DNA from 2 places in the Streptomyces sp. NBC_01433 genome. Region 2 is predicted to be linked to the other one. Evidence: riboswitches for the same ligand, from Rfam matches in the RefSeq annotation. Region 2 holds a riboswitch; the other holds the start of a gene.
The links. Region 2 has a riboswitch for cyclic di-AMP ahead of OG413_RS32790 (LysM peptidoglycan-binding domain-containing M23 family metallopeptidase). Riboswitches for the same ligand answer to the same signal wherever they lie in the genome.

Region 1 (7,455 bases), on a different contig from region 2:
CGCGTCGCGGGCCATGTCCTCGACCTCGCCGATGGTCTCCGCGCCGGCGAAACCGCCACCCACGAAGACGAACGTGAGCGCCCTGCGGCGGACCTCGTCATCGGTCGTCGAGTCAGCCTTGTCCAGCTGCTCCAGCACATGGTTGCGCAGACCGATGGACTCCTCGATGCCCTTCATGCCGATGCCCTGCTCGGCGAGGCCGGGGATCGGGAAGGTGCGCGAGACCGCGCCCATGGCGATGACGAGGTAGTCGAAGGGCAGCTCGTAGGCCTCGCCGACGAGCGGCGCGACCGTGGCGACCTTGCGGTCCTGGTCAATGGTCGTGACTCGGCCGGTGAGGACCTCTGCCTTGGGCAGCACGCGTCGCAGCGGGACGACGACATGCCGAGGCGAGATGCTGCCGGCAGCAGCTTCGGGGAGGAAGGGCTGGTACGTCATGTACGAGCGCGGGTCGACGACCGTGACGGTCGCCTCTCCGTAGCGCATCTTCTTGAGAATGCGTCGAGCTGCGTACAGGCCTACGTACCCACCGCCTACAACGAGGATCCTGGGACGCTCCGTGGTGCTCATGCCATCGAGTATCCACCCCCCTCCGAGGGGGTGCTCGTGAGCCCCTTCACAAGGTATCGGGCCACCTCTGCTACACTTCGCCGCCCACGTGACCGAGGTCATGATGTCGCGGGGGAACCACCAGGCGGTGGCGAACGTTGTTCACCGCTTGTGAGCTGGCCCTTGGCCCTTGATGCCGGGCAAACCACCCCTCTGATTCATCCGCGCGCAACACGCCCGGAACGCGCCCCCACCCCCTCCGCGAGCCCCGCCGCGCGACCCACACGGCCCCTTGGGCGCCGAACTGCGCCCAACAGGGCCGAATTCCTTGTGAAGAAGTTCACGAACTTCGTCGCGGCGCGCCCCCGAAGGGGTCCTCCGGACCGCCCAGGGGGCCCGTCAGCAGCTCAAAGGTGCAGGCGACGGTGCGTTTGAGCCGCCGCCGGGCGACGGGCCGCGTACCGGGGTGTCAGTCGACGCGCGAGGCCGCCGACCAGGCGATCCCGTCCAGGATGTCGTGTTCGCTGACGACGACCTCCTGAGCCCCGGTCCGCTTCATCACGGCGAGCAGGACGAGCGCTCCGGAGGTGATCACGTCGACCCGGCCGGGGTGCATCGCGGGGATCGCGGCGCGCTCCTCGTGCGTCGAGGAGAGCAGGCGTCCGGTGATCTCCTGGACCTGCTCGAAGGAGACCCGGGAGTGGTGGATGGCCGCCGGGTCGTACTCCGTGAGTCCCAGCGCGATCGCGGCCACCGTGGTGACCGTGCCGGCCAGGCCGACGAGGGTGGCGGCCTCACCGAGCGGGACGGTCTCCTGCGCGAGGTCCAGCGCGGCGTCGATGTCCGCACGGATCGCGGTGACCGCGCCGAGCGTGGGCGGGTCGATGACGACTCCGTCGCGTACGAGATGGCGCTCCGTCATCCGTACGCAGCCGATGTCCACGGAACGGGCGGCACGGACCTCGTCGTCGCCGACGACGAACTCGGTCGAGCCGCCGCCGATGTCCACCACGAGATAGGGCTTGGCGAGCTGATCGCTGCCGGCCAGTTCCTTGGTGGCGCCGAGGAAGGAGAGCTCGGCCTCCTGGTCGCCACTGATCACCTCCGGCTCGACGCCCAGGATGTCCAGGACGCCGCGGACGAACTCGTCGCTGTTCTCGGCGTCGCGCGAGGCGGACGTGGCGACGAAGCGGACGCGTTCGGCGCCGAGCTCCTTGATCGCCGCCGCGTACTCGCGGCAGGCGGCGAAGGTGCGCTCCAGCGCCTCGGGGGCGAGCCGGCCGGTCCGGTCGACGCCCTGGCCGAGCCGGACGATCTGCATCCGCCGGTCGAGCTCGGCGATCTCCCCGGTGGCGGGGTCCGCGTCGGCGACGAGCAGCCGGATGGAGTTGGTCCCGCAGTCGATGGCGGCGACCCGGGTCACCGGCCCGCCCCCTCGTCGGTCGGCGCGTCGGAGGTCGGCGCGTCGGAGGTCGGCGCGTCGGAGGATGCCTCGCACGGCGTGACGCACGGGCCCTTCGCCCACCACTCGGGCAGCATCGCGATGGCCTCGTCGCCGAGCGGGTTCACTCCGGGGCCCGCGGCCAGTGAGTGGCCGACCAGGACGTGCAGGCACTTCACCCGGTCCGGCATGCCGCCCGCGCTCGGGAAGCCCTCCAGGACCTCGATGGCGTCACGGCGGGCGAGGTAGTCCTCGTGCGCCCCGCGGTAGGCCGCGGCCAGCTCGGGGTCGGACTGGAGCCGCTCGGTCATCTCCTTCATGACCCCGTTGGCCTCCAGCGTCCCGATCGCCGACGCCGCGCGCGGACAGGTCAGGTAGTACGTCGTCGGGAACGGCGTGCCGTCCTCCAGACGGGGCTGCGTCTCGACCACGTCCGGATTGCCGCACGGGCAGCGGTGCGCGATGGCCCGCAGCCCGCGCGGCGGGCGGCCGAGCTGCTGCTCGAACGCGGCGATGTCCGCGTCGGTGGGCGTGGTGGACTCGGTCTGCGGAGGGGGCGTTTCCATGCCTGCCTAGGTTCTGCTCGACGTTTGCTCGAAAGATGCTGCTCGGAAGGTGCGTGCTGCTCAAGGGTGCCGCTCGAAGCCGCCGCTCGGAAGCCGCGGCCCGGAAACGGGTCAGTCGCGGTCGGCGGTGTCCACGCCGTCCCAGAGGTTCGAGTGCCAGGGGCGGTCCGCCGCGCCCGGCTCTCCGCGGCGGTCCTCGGCCGCGTCGGGGTCGGCCACCGTGTAGCCGGTCTCCCCGGGGAGTACGTAATGGAGGTGCTCCCGGGCCAGCCGCCTGATGTACGCGTCGTCCTGGAGCCGCGCCTTCTCGTCGCGGAGTTCCTCGGTGCGCCGGCCCGCCTCCTGGGACATCCGCTCCTGATCGGCGATCTCGTCGCGCTGGGAGACGTACTGCCGCATGGGGTACGCGAGCGCGACCACCAGGGAGCAGACGATCAGGGCCAGGAACGCGGCCCGGCCGGTGAGCCGGGAGCGGTGCGCCTGGCGGCGGCTCTGGGACCGGTAGACGCGGGCCGCGGTCTGCTCACCGAGCAGTCGCAGCCTGGTCGCGGTGGAGAACCGGTCGCGGTCCTTCCCGGCCATGTCTCCCGCCTCCCCATTACGCACGTCCGTCCCCGCACACGGTACGGGACCGAGTGCGGGGACGGACGGAGGCTGGTGCCTCGAACCCCCGAAGGGCCGGTGACCGGCCCCCGGGTGCCGGGGTGTCAGCCCTTGAAGCGCGGGAAGGCCGAGCGGCCCGCGTACACCGCGGCGTCGTCGAGGATCTCCTCGATGCGCAGCAGCTGGTTGTACTTGGCGACGCGGTCCGAGCGGGCCGGGGCGCCGGTCTTGATCTGACCGCAGTTCACGGCGACGGCGAGGTCGGCGATGGTGACGTCCTCGGTCTCACCGGAACGGTGCGACATCATGCACTTGAAGCCGTTGCGCTGGGCCAGCTCGACGGCGTCCAGGGTCTCGGTCAGCGAACCGATCTGGTTGACCTTGACGAGCAGGGCGTTCGCGGAGCCCTCCTCGATGCCGCGGGCCAGGCGCTCCGGGTTGGTGACGAAGAGGTCGTCGCCGACGATCTGCACCTTGGCGCCGAGCTTGTCGGTGATGACCTTCCAGCCGGCCCAGTCGTCCTCGTACAGCGGGTCCTCGATGGAGACCAGCGGGTACGCGGAGACGAGCTCCTCGTAGTACTCGGTCATCTCGGCGGCCGAGCGGGACTTGCCCTCGAACTCGTACTTGCCGTCCTTGTAGAACTCCGACGCGGCGACGTCGAGCGCGAGCCCGATGTCGCGGCCGGGGACGTAACCGGCCTCCTTGATGGCCTCGACGATGAGGTCCAGGGCGGCGCGGTTGGACTCCAGGTTCGGGGCGAAGCCGCCCTCGTCGCCGAGTCCGGTGGACAGGCCCTTGGTCTTCAGGACCTTCTTCAGCGTGTGGTAGATCTCCGCGCCCCAGCGCAGGGCCTCGGAGAAGGACTCCGCGCCGATCGGGGCGATCATGAACTCCTGGATGTCCACGTTGGAGTCGGCGTGCGAGCCGCCGTTCAGGATGTTCATCATCGGAACGGGCAGCAGGTGCGCGTTCGGGCCGCCGAGGTAGCGGAAGAGCGGCAGGTCGGACGCCTCGGACGCGGCGTGGGCGACGGCCAGCGAGACGCCGAGGATGGCGTTGGCGCCGAGCGACGCCTTGTTCTCGGTGGCGTCCAGGTCGAACATCGCCTGGTCGATGAGGCGCTGCTCGGTGGCGTCGTAACCGACGAGCTCCGGGCCGATCTGCTCGATGACGGCGAGGACCGCCTTCTCGACGCCCTTGCCCTGGTAGCGGTTGGGGTCTCCGTCGCGAAGCTCAATGGCCTCGAACGCACCGGTGGAGGCGCCGGACGGAACAGCAGCACGTCCCGTGCTGCCGTCGTCGAGGCCAACCTCGACCTCGACCGTGGGGTTTCCCCGGGAGTCGAGGATTTCCCTGGCTACGACGACGTCGATGGACGGCACGAGGCATCTCCTTCTGGGATATGACACTGGTTGTGCAGGGTCACTGCGGCCTTGCGACACGAGCCTAACCGGCCCGGCCCGATCGGGCGGCCGACCGCCCGTCTCCTGGGACGAAAAAGGACCCAAGGCCGTGCAATACAGGACGAAGGTCCAGAAATTTACTGACCGGTAACTACAAGGGTTGAACGATTGCGGCGCGGGTCGCCGCACAAGAACCCCGGCCCGGCGCGCACGGGGGAGAGCGCGCCGGGCCGGGGAACCTGGACCGAGGGAGATGCCGCCGGACATCCCCCTCAGGGGGAGGAGAAGCCGTGTGCCGGACTACTTCAGGTGGAGCTGCTGACCCGGGAAGATCAGGTCGGCGTCCCTGACGATGTCGCCGTTGAGCTTGAACACCTTGTGCCAGCCGCCCTTGACGCCCTCCTCCTGAGCGATCTTGCTCAGGGTGTCGCCGGACTTCACCTTGTACTCGCCATCACCCTTGGCGACCTTCTGGCCGGTCGGGGTCGTGACGGTCTTCGGGGTCTCGGCCTTCGGGGCGGTGCGCTGCTCGCTGCGCGAGGTGGGCTGCTCGGCCTTGCGCTCCTGCTGCTTCGGCTGGGCCTGCTGCTGCGGCTGAGCCTGCTCCTGCTTGGCCGCGGTCTGGCCGGAGCCGGTGTCGACGCCCGGGTCCACACCGTCGTTGCTCAGGTTGCCGGCACCGGCACAGGCCCAGGCGCCGGGACCCTGCATGTCGAGAAGCTTCTCGGCGGTGGCGATCTGCTGGGACTTGGAGGCCAGGTCGGCACGGGGGGCGTACTGCGTACCGCCGGCGGCGGCCCAGCTGGACTGCGAGAACTGCAGACCGCCGTAGTAGCTGTTGCCGGTGTTGATGGACCAGTTGCCACCGGACTCGCACTGGGCGACGGCGTCCCACGTTTCGACGGAGGCGGCAGAGGCGCCGGTCGCACCCATCAGCGGGACGGCGACGGCGGCACCGGCGACACCGGCGAGCGTGGCGACACGGACGGCCTTGGACGGGCGGCGGTGCTTGCCCTTGCTGTGAAGCAGCATGGAACGTCTCCTCACCGACGCCTACGAGGTGAGCTGTCGGGTTCGGGCCAAGTGAGTTGCCCGGTCGCATGTCCTAGCACGCGACTTCACCCCAAGCCGGTCCTGATCCTCTCGTACGGGACGAGACGAACGGGCCCGGCGCTTACCTGGGTCCCCCGCTCCTGCCTACGGCGCTTTACGCGTCTGTTCCCTTCGACCGACGGCAGGATTCGGCGTGACGATCGACGGGGCCCGCGGTGCGAGCGGTTCCGACCGTAAACACAGGCAACCCCTACATTCAAAGATGGACATACCGGTCAATCAGCCCTTACTTGCCCTCACCGAAGGGACGTTTCCGCAGGTCGGGGGGGATGCGGGCGGATCCGGCGGACGGAACACGCCAGTTGAAGCAAAGAGACCCATGTCTCACTTATGCATAAGTGGACATAGGCCCCTGAACTACCCCAGTTTTCGGGGCGCTTTCCCGTATTGGATCAGTTGGCCGCAGCGCCCTCGGAGCGCTCGCCGAGGTCCAGATCCAGGTTCTGTCCGGGCAGGATCAGGTCCGGGTCCGAGCCGAGTGTGTCCTTGTTGGCCTCGTACAGCGCGGTCCATCCGCCGGAGAGTTTCTGTGCGTCAGCAATCGCCCAGAGACTGTCGCCCGGCCGGACGGTGTAGTCGCCGCCGGCCCGCTCCGTCGCGCCGTCGCGCGCCTCGCCGTCGCCCCGGGACGCGTGCCGGCCGGACTCGCGCCCGTCGTCACCGTCCGCCGCCCGGCTCTTCTCGGGAGCGGGCGTGCCCCGGTGCTTTCCGCCGCTGCGGTCCGTGTCCTTCGAGGCGTCAGGCGCGGCGGAGCCCTCCGGCGCCGATGAGTCCTCGGGCTTCGCGGAACCCTCGGGCTTCGCGGAGTCCTCGGGCGTCGTCGGAGAAGGGGTCCCGTCCGGGGTGGCAGGGGTGGTCGAGGGGTCGGCGGCCTCGCCGGGCGCGTCGCCCGCGTCCGCTTCGCCCGGCGAGGTCGCCGTGTCCGACGGATCGGCGGACGGCGTGCCGCCCGGGTCGACGCCCGGCAGGGCACCGTCCACCGCGAGTCCGGCGATCACCGCACAGCTGGGCCACGCCTTCGGGCCCTGGTCGTCCAGGACCTTCTCCGCGACGGAGATCTGCTGCGAACGGCTGGCGAGGTCGGCCCGGGGCGCGAACGCCGTGCCGCCGTAGGCCGACCAGGTGTCCTGCGAGAACTGGAGCCCACCGTAGAAGCTGTTGCCGAGGTCGGCACTCCACATGCCGCCGCTCTCGCACTCCGCGACCCGGTCCCAGGTCGAGGCGTCGGCGGCGTGTGCGCCGGTCGCGCCGAGCAGCGGAATCGCGATGGCCGATCCCGTCACGCCCGCGGCGACGACGATGGCGGGTGCCTGACGAGGGCGACGGTGCCTGCCGTTCGCGGAGCCCATGGGGTTTGCCTTCCGTGCGACTGACGAGTGGGTACTGAGTGGTTGACGAGTCACCTGACGCCCGACTGATGCGTCGAACGGTGAACCTAGCGGGACTCGAACGTGTGTCACAAGTCGATGCAGCGGAGATCACGTGAAAGTCACAGAGTTGACGCAGCGTCACCTTCGCCCAGTCGCCGCCCCGGCTCGAACTCCACGGGGAGCGTGCGCAATCCCCGCATGATGAGCCCGCCACGCCACCGCAAATCGGCGGGTTCTCCCGCAAGTCGCAGCCCCGGAAGGCGTCTCAGCAGCGTAGCGAGAGCGGCCTGTCCCTCCAGGCGGGCGAGCGGTGCCCCCAGGCAGTAGTGGATGCCGTGCCCGTATCCGAGGTGCTGATTGTCACTCCGTGCGAGGTCGAGCCGGTCCGGGTCCTCGAACCGTTCCGG
Region 2 (7,455 bases):
ATCGGCGAGCCGGAGGTGGAGCGCTTCGTGGCGGCGTTCACCGCAGTCATGGATGACGCGCACAACGGCGGCGGGCTGATGTGGGACTTCGGGCGGACCCTGGTGAAGCAGGCAGTCGCCAACCGCTGAGCGCCACCGGCGTCAACCGGCACCCGCGGCACCTGCGGCACCCGTCGACCGGCACCGGGTCGGCGTCCGTGGGATTTGCCTCCGAGGTAAGAAATTTGCCTCGGAGGAAAGATCCTGGCCCAATAAAGGTATGAATCCTCCGGACGGAGGGGTGCCCGAAGAACTCCCCGGCGTCGCACCCCGCCTGCGCGAACTGCGCCGCGGCCGCGGTCTCACCCTGGAGAGCGCCGCCCAGCGGGCAGGGCTTTCCCCGGCCCACCTCTCCCGGCTCGAAACGGGCCGCAGGCAACCCTCGCTGCCGATGCTGCTCGGGCTCGCCCGCATCTACGGTACGACGGTTTCCGAGCTGCTCGGGGAGACACCTCCCGAACGTGACGCGATCGTCCGCGGCGGCCGCTTCGAGGGCGCCGAGGCCGACGGCTGGATGTATCAGCAGGCGGGCGGCTCCGGCCGTGCCATGCAGGCACTGCGGGTCAGAGTGCCGTACGGCGCCCAGGGCGATCTCGTGCGGGTCCACCCCGGCGAGGAGTGGCTGTACGTCCTCGACGGCCGGCTGCGGGTCATCCTGGGGGAGACGGTGCACGACCTCGCCCCCGGCGACAGCGCGCACTTCGATTCGCTCACCCCGCACCGGATCGCGGCCGTCGACCGCGGCGGCGCGGAGCTGCTCTTCGTCCACTCACTGATGCAGAGCCCCGCCGCCGAGCTGTGTCTCGGCAACGGGATCCATCGGCGCTGACCGGGCCGTCGGCCCCGTCGCCGCACCTGCTCCATCCTTCGCTTCACCGGCCGTGAGGCCGGCAGAGAGGACTGTCATGTCCGATTCCGAGCACTACGACCCCCTGACCCCGCAGCGGCCCAAGAACTACGACCCGCATGAGCGGAAGATGCCGCGCGGGGTCGTGATCCGGCTGTTCGCGTACCTGGTGGCCGGACACGTCATCGCGGGCTTCCTCTACCTGCTGTTCGCCGTGGCCGGCGGCAACAAGTAGTAGTCCCGACCGCCGGGCGAGGGCCTGGGGCGATCCGCCGCCCGGTGCGATCCGCGCCGGGGCGACGGGCGCGCCTACGCCGGCTCCAGCAGGCGCCCGCGCAGCCGCTCCCGGGTCTCCGGGGTGATCTTCAGGCCCTCGGTGAGGTAGCGGTCCGTGGTTCCCCAGGTCTCCTCGATGGCGGTGAAGGCCGCGGCGAGGTACTCGGCGTGCGCGCCGAACAGCGGGTTCAGGAGCTCCAGCACCTCCTGGGACATCCCCGTCTCCGACATGTCGGTGCGCCGCACCCGGTACCGGCGGTGCGCGTCGTTGGACTTGAGGTAGTCGGCCTCGATGGCGTCGCGCTCCACGCCGACGGCGAGCAGGGACACGGCGATCGAGAGACCGGCGCGGTCCTTGCCCGCGGCACAGTGCATCAGGGCGGGGACGCTGTCCTCGGCCAGGGCGTGCAGCACCCGGCTGTGCTCGGCGGTGCGGTCCCTGATGATCGACCGGTACGAGGTGATCATGCGGTCCGCACCCTTGGTGCCGGAGAGGATCGAGCGCAGCTGCTCGACGTCGCCGTCGCGGACCAGCCGCCAGAACTCCGCGCCGTCGGCGGGGTCCGAGAGCGGGATATTGACATTGCGCACCCCGGCCAGGTCCACGTCATGGCCGTCGAGCTTCCGGTCGGCGGCGCTACGGAAGTCGAAGACGGTGTGCAGACCGAGCCCGCCGAGGATCGCCGTGTCCTGCTCCGTGGCGTGTGCCAGGTGACCGCTGCGGTAGAGCCGCCCGAACGCCACACGGCGCCCGTCCGTCGTCGGGAGCCCGCCCACGTCCCGGAAATTGCGCACTCCGGTCAGCTCGGCTTCTGTCGGCGGGACCTGCGGCACCTGCTGCGTCACGGGTGGCTCCTGGGGTGTCTGGCGTCGGCGCTGCTCGCCGATGAGGGCACTCTTGTGACGATACGACATCGGTTCCTCGGGCAATCATCTCGACCGCGTGACGCTCTGCCGCGCGACCGTCCGCACGTTTCGGCCAGTCATGCCGCGAGGGCATTGCCCCTCACTGCGGGGATGGTTGATGATGCGCGAAACTGTTCGAATGTGGGGGAATGATGATCGAGACTGGTGTCACGGGCCGGACCTGGGTGCTCGACGGTGCGACCGGCAGCTATGCGCTCCACCTCACCGACCGCGATGAACTGGTTCATCTCCACTGGGGGCCGCGCCTCACGATGTCCGCGGCCGAGGCGCTGGCCGCCGTGCCCTTCCCGCCCGGTCCGGGCTTCGAATCCCCGCTCGACGGCCGTGAGGAGTACCCGGTCGAGGGCGGCCCCCGATTCGTCCGCCCGGCCCTCTCCGTACGGACCGCAGAGGTCCGGGGAACGCAGTGGGCGTTCGCGGAGGCCGAGACGCGGGGCGACGAACTGCGGCTCGGCTTCACCGACGCTCTCCACCGGCTCGCGCTGACCCTGCACTACCGGATGCGCGGGGACTCCGATGTCATCGAGCGCTGGGCCACCGTCACCCACGCCGGGCCGGACGGCCCGCCCCTGGAGCTGCTGCGCGCCGACGCGGCGACCTGGACGCTGCCGGCCCGTGCGGGCTGGCGGCTGAGCCAGCTCCACGGCAGCTGGGCGGCCGAGTCCCGGCTGGTGCGGTCGGAACTGACGTACGGCGAGAAGATCCTCTCCAGCCGCCGGGGCCACACCGGACACCAGCACCTGCCCTGGGTGGCGCTCGACGCGGACGCCGCGGCGACCGAGGAGCACGGCGAGGTGTACGGCTGCGCGCTGGGCTGGTCCGGGTCCTGGCGGATCGCCGTGCACCAGCTGCCCGACGGCATCGTGCAGATCACCGGCGGCGCGGGCTACGACGAGTCCGGGCTGCTGCGGCTCGCGCCGGGGGCGTCGTACACCACACCCGTCTTCGCCGGGCTGTGGAGCCCGGACGGATTCGGCGGGGCGAGCCGCGCCTGGCACGCCTGGCAGCTGGCCCATGTGATTCCGGACGCCGAGGCGCTGCGCCCGGTGCTCTACAACTCCTGGGAGGCGACCGGGTTCGACATCGCCGAGGAGCAGCAGCGGGCGCTCGCGGTGCGGGCCGCGGAGATGGGTGTCGAGCTGTTCGTGGTGGACGACGCCTGGTTCGGGCGGCGCACCAGCGACCGGGCCGGACTCGGCGACTGGACGCCGAACCCCGAGCGCTTCCCCGGCGGGCTGAAGCCGCTCGCCGAAGAGGTGCGCGGGCTGGGCATGCGGTTCGGCATCTGGGTCGAGCCGGAGATGGTCAACCCCGACAGCGATCTCTATCGGGCCCACCCCGACTGGGTCCAGCACGTCCCCGGGCGGACGCGGACGGAGTTCCGTCATCAGCTGGTGCTCAACCTGGCCCGGCGGGACGTGCGGGAATACCTGTGGGAGCGGCTCGACACCCTGCTCTCCAGTGCGCCGATCGACTATGTGAAGTGGGACTTCAACCGCTGCTTCACCGATGCGGGCTGGCCGGGCGAGGAATATCCGCAGAAGCTCTGGATCGAGCATGTGGACGCGTTCTACGCGCTGCTGGACCGGTTGCGTGCCGCGCACCCGGGTGTGGCCTTCGAGTCCTGCTCGGGCGGTGGGGGCCGGGTCGACCTCGGGGTGCTCGCCCGTACCGATCAGGTGTGGACCTCCGACAACACCGACCCGCTGGACCGGCTCGCCATCCAGGAGGGCTTCGGGCAGATCCACCCGGCGCGGGTGATGGCCGCCTGGGTCACCGACAGCCCGAACGTGCAGCTGAACGGGCGGGCGAGTTCGCTGCGCTTCCGCTTCGTCAGCGCGATGGCCGGGGTGCTCGGGGTCGGCGGGGACCTCACCGAGTGGAGCGAACGGGAGCTGGCCGAGGCGCGGGACTGGGTGTCCCTGTACAAGGAGATCCGCCCGGTCGTGCAGCACGGCGCCCTCCACCGGCTCGCGGCTCCGCGCGGCGGGCTGAGCGCGGTGCAGTACGTGCGGGGCGAGGAGACCGTGGTGCTGATGTGGCTCGAAGCGCAGCGGTACGGGCAGCGGCCCCCGGCTCTGCGGCTGCGCGGTCTGGTCCCCTCGGCGGCGTACGTCTGCCAGGACACCGGGACGGTGTACGAGGGATCGGTGCTCCTGCACCAGGGGCTGCACACGGGGCTGACGGGAGATCTCGACGCGCGGGTGCTGAGGTTGCGTCAGAGGTGATGGCCATGTCATGTCCGTATTGGTGCATTTGGTGGAGCATGCACCGCTTGTGGGGGAGATGGTGACCCGCTGGTGAGCGGGATCATATCCGTGACGGTGTGTGGTGGCGGCGCCCGGAGGTAATCCGGGCGCCGCGCGGAAAGCCAAGATCCGTAATCCACGGAGTGTCACCGGAAATCCGAACCGAAATTGAATCGAGGATTCCGGTACGCAACCGATGGCTTGTTCCTGTCGTCCTGACTCGTTTACGGTCACCGTCAATCCGGACGGACCGCCTAATCCTGCCGCCGCCCGGAATTCACACCCACCCACATACGCGTGGCAGGAGCGGGGGACCCAGGTAAGCCGCCGGCCCGGAGAGATCCGGACCGGCTCGGGGTGAAGTCGCAGCCAGCGACCGGGCATCTCCAGCCCGAACCCGACAGCTCACCTCGTAGGCGCCGGAGAGGAATGCCCCCATGCCCGCACAGGGTAAGCACCGTCGTACGAAGACCGGCCCGATCGCCCGCGGTGTCCTCGCCGCAGGGACCGGCGGCGCCGTCCTCGCCCTCCCGCTGATCGGTGCCACCGGAGCGCACGCCGCGGAGAAGGCCGCGCCCGCCGCCTCGGTCGCCGCCGCGCACACCGCCCCCGGTGCCGCTGCGGCGAAGACCGCGCCGAAGACCTACTCCGTGGTCCCCGGCGACTACCTGTCGAAGATCGCGGCCGAGCAGAAGCTCAAGGGCGGCTGGCAGAAGCTGTACCAGGACAACCGCGATGTCGTCGGCGAGAACCCGAGCCTGATCTTCCCCGGCATGAAGCTGACCCTCGGCGCCAAGGCGTCCGGCTCCGCCGCCGCCTCGGACGCCGCGCAGTCCGCGCCGGCCCCCTCGAAGGCCGAGCCGAAGAAGGCCGCCCCGGCTGCCCCGAAGGCGAAGCCCGCCCCGAAGACCACGTCCTCCCCGGACTCGTCCGCCGCGGCCGGCAAGTCCACCACCTCCACGAACACCAGCGCCTCCCAGGGCGACAGCTCCGGCTGGACGACCCCGGTGGCCAACGCCAACGTCACCACCCAGTACCGGGCCTCCGGCGCCAGCTGGTCCAGCGGCTACCACACCGGCTCGGACTTCCAGGCCGCCTCGGGCACCGTCGTCCGCGCCATCGGTCCGGGCACCGTGGTCTCGGCCGGCTGGAGCGGTTCGTACGGCAACGAGGTCGTCATCAAGCACGCCGACGGCATGTACTCCCAGTACGCCCACCAGTCCTCGCTCAACGTCTCCGTGGGCGAGACCGTCACCGGCGGCCAGCAGATCGGCCTCTCCGGTTCCACCGGCAACTCGACCGGCCCGCACCTGCACTTCGAGGTCCGCACCGGCCCGAGCTACGGCTCGGACGTCGACCCGATCTCCTACCTGCGCCAGCACGGCGTCTCCATCTGATGGAGCGGTAGCGAGCGGTTCTCGCGGGGGCGGTGCGCACGAGCGCACCGCCCCCGCACTTATTCCGGCTTTACCAAAAACTGACCGGGTGGTCTATCTCACCACCCGTCAACCCCGTAATACGGTCGCGTAGGTCACATTCGAAGGTGCAGGATATGCGCTTGTGGCAGACGATTCGAGAATCAATCAACCAGGCATCATCGGGTCGTACGCGGCGATTGGCGACAGCTTCACCGAAGGCGTCGGAGACCCCGGCCCCGACGGGACCTTTGTCGGCTGGGCGGACCGCTTCGCCGTGCTGCTGGCGGACCAGCTCCCGGTCCCCGACGCAGCGACGATCCCGGAGGATTCCCCGCACGGGAATTTCCGGTACGCCAATCTCGCCGTACGCGGACGCCTTCTCGACCAGATAGTCGAGGAGCAGGTACCCCGTGCCAAGGAACTGGCCCCGGACATGGTCAGCTTCTGCGCGGGCGGCAACGACATCATCAGGCCGGGTACCGACCCCGACGATCTGGCCGAGCGCTTCGAGCGCGCGGTCGCCGATCTGAGCGACGCGGTCGGCACTGTCATGGTCACCACCGGATTCGACACCCGGGGCGTGCCGGTACTGCGGCACATGCGCGGCAAGATCGCGACGTACAACATTCATCTGCGGGCCATCGCGGACCGCTACCACTGCCCCGTCCTGGACCTGTGGTCCCTGCGCTCGGTGCAGGACAGGCGTGCCTGGGACGATGACCGGCTGCATCTGTCGCCCGAGGGACACACCCGGGTCGCGCTGCGCGCGGCACAGGTCCTCGGCGTCGACGTACCGGCCGATCCGGACCAGGCGTGGCCGCCGCGCGCCCAGCGCGGCACCTTCGAGGAACGGCGCGACGACATCCACTGGGCGCGCGACTACCTGGTCCCATGGATCGGCCGAAGGCTGCGCGGCGAGTCCTCCGGCGACCACGCAGAGGCGAAGCGCCCGGACCTGCTTCCCCTCCGACCGGACCTGCTTCCCCGCTAAGGGGCATCCCGCAGGACCGTCAGGGGAAGTGCACGCCGGGACGGGCTCGGCACCACGAGCCCGTCCGGCGGCGTGATCCCGCTGCCCGGAGCCGGTATCCGCTCCAGCACACCGCCCGCGAACACGTCGTACAGCGGCAGCGTCTCCAGATGCACATAGCCGATGTGGCAGTCGCACACGCTCAGCGGGCAGGCCCGCGGACCCAGCGCCCGCCGGTAACTGCCGTCGTACAGATTGCCCAGCTCCGCGCGGACGAAGTGACACCGCCGCACCGTGCCGTCGCCGTCCACCGAGATGACCGACTCACCTGTCCGGCAGGGCAGCCCGGCCGAGCGGTGCGGATGCCTGCTGTACGGGAACAGCGGGTCCAGCGCCGTCCAGCGGTCCGCCTCCTCGTCCGTGTAGGTGTGCCCCTCTGCGGCGTTGACCCAGAGATAGACCTCGTCGGGCAGCGCGGCCCGCAACCGCCGCGCCTCGTCGAGATGATCGTCGAAGCCGACCACCCCCACGCTGTAGCGAACCCCGCGCCCGGTCAGCTCCCGGCACTTGCCGAGGAAACGCTCGTACGGCGTCTGCCCCGGGTGGTACGTGCACCACAGCGCGACCCGGTCCGTATCGGCCCCGTCCAGCCAGTCGGTACGGCCGCTCAGATTGGTCTGGATGGCCACCCGGCCGACCTGCGGAAGCAGCGACAGCTCGACCAGCGCG

Region 1: it holds a riboswitch for cyclic di-AMP, as region 2 does, so the genes downstream of both, OG413_RS15365 (transglycosylase family protein) here and OG413_RS32790 (LysM peptidoglycan-binding domain-containing M23 family metallopeptidase) in region 2, are expected to answer to the same signal.

What each region holds. Positions count from the first base shown of each region.
Region 1 is NZ_JAPEPM010000001.1:3,404,250-3,411,704, reverse strand. Features, by position in the region: gene OG413_RS15390 (NAD(P)/FAD-dependent oxidoreductase) at 1-570, opposite strand, end outside; gene OG413_RS15385 (Ppx/GppA phosphatase family protein) at 1,019-1,972, opposite strand; gene OG413_RS15380 (DUF501 domain-containing protein) at 1,969-2,556, opposite strand; gene OG413_RS15375 (septum formation initiator family protein) at 2,668-3,138, opposite strand; gene eno (phosphopyruvate hydratase) at 3,264-4,544, opposite strand; gene OG413_RS15365 (transglycosylase family protein) at 4,866-5,597, opposite strand; cyclic di-AMP (ydaO/yuaA leader) riboswitch at 5,601-5,780, opposite strand; gene OG413_RS15360 (transglycosylase family protein) at 6,071-7,027, opposite strand; gene OG413_RS15355 (cytochrome P450) at 7,168-7,455, opposite strand, start outside.
Region 2 is NZ_JAPEPM010000002.1:1,179,613-1,187,067, reverse strand. Features, by position in the region: gene OG413_RS32815 (aspartate aminotransferase family protein) at 1-129, shown strand, start outside; gene OG413_RS32810 (helix-turn-helix domain-containing protein) at 260-868, shown strand; gene OG413_RS32805 (DUF6126 family protein) at 945-1,121, shown strand; gene OG413_RS32800 (tyrosine-protein phosphatase) at 1,196-2,008, opposite strand; gene OG413_RS32795 (alpha-galactosidase) at 2,221-4,317, shown strand; cyclic di-AMP (ydaO/yuaA leader) riboswitch at 4,613-4,770, shown strand; gene OG413_RS32790 (LysM peptidoglycan-binding domain-containing M23 family metallopeptidase) at 4,776-5,735, shown strand; gene OG413_RS32785 (SGNH/GDSL hydrolase family protein) at 5,899-6,747, shown strand; gene OG413_RS32780 (STM4011 family radical SAM protein) at 6,744-7,455, opposite strand, start outside.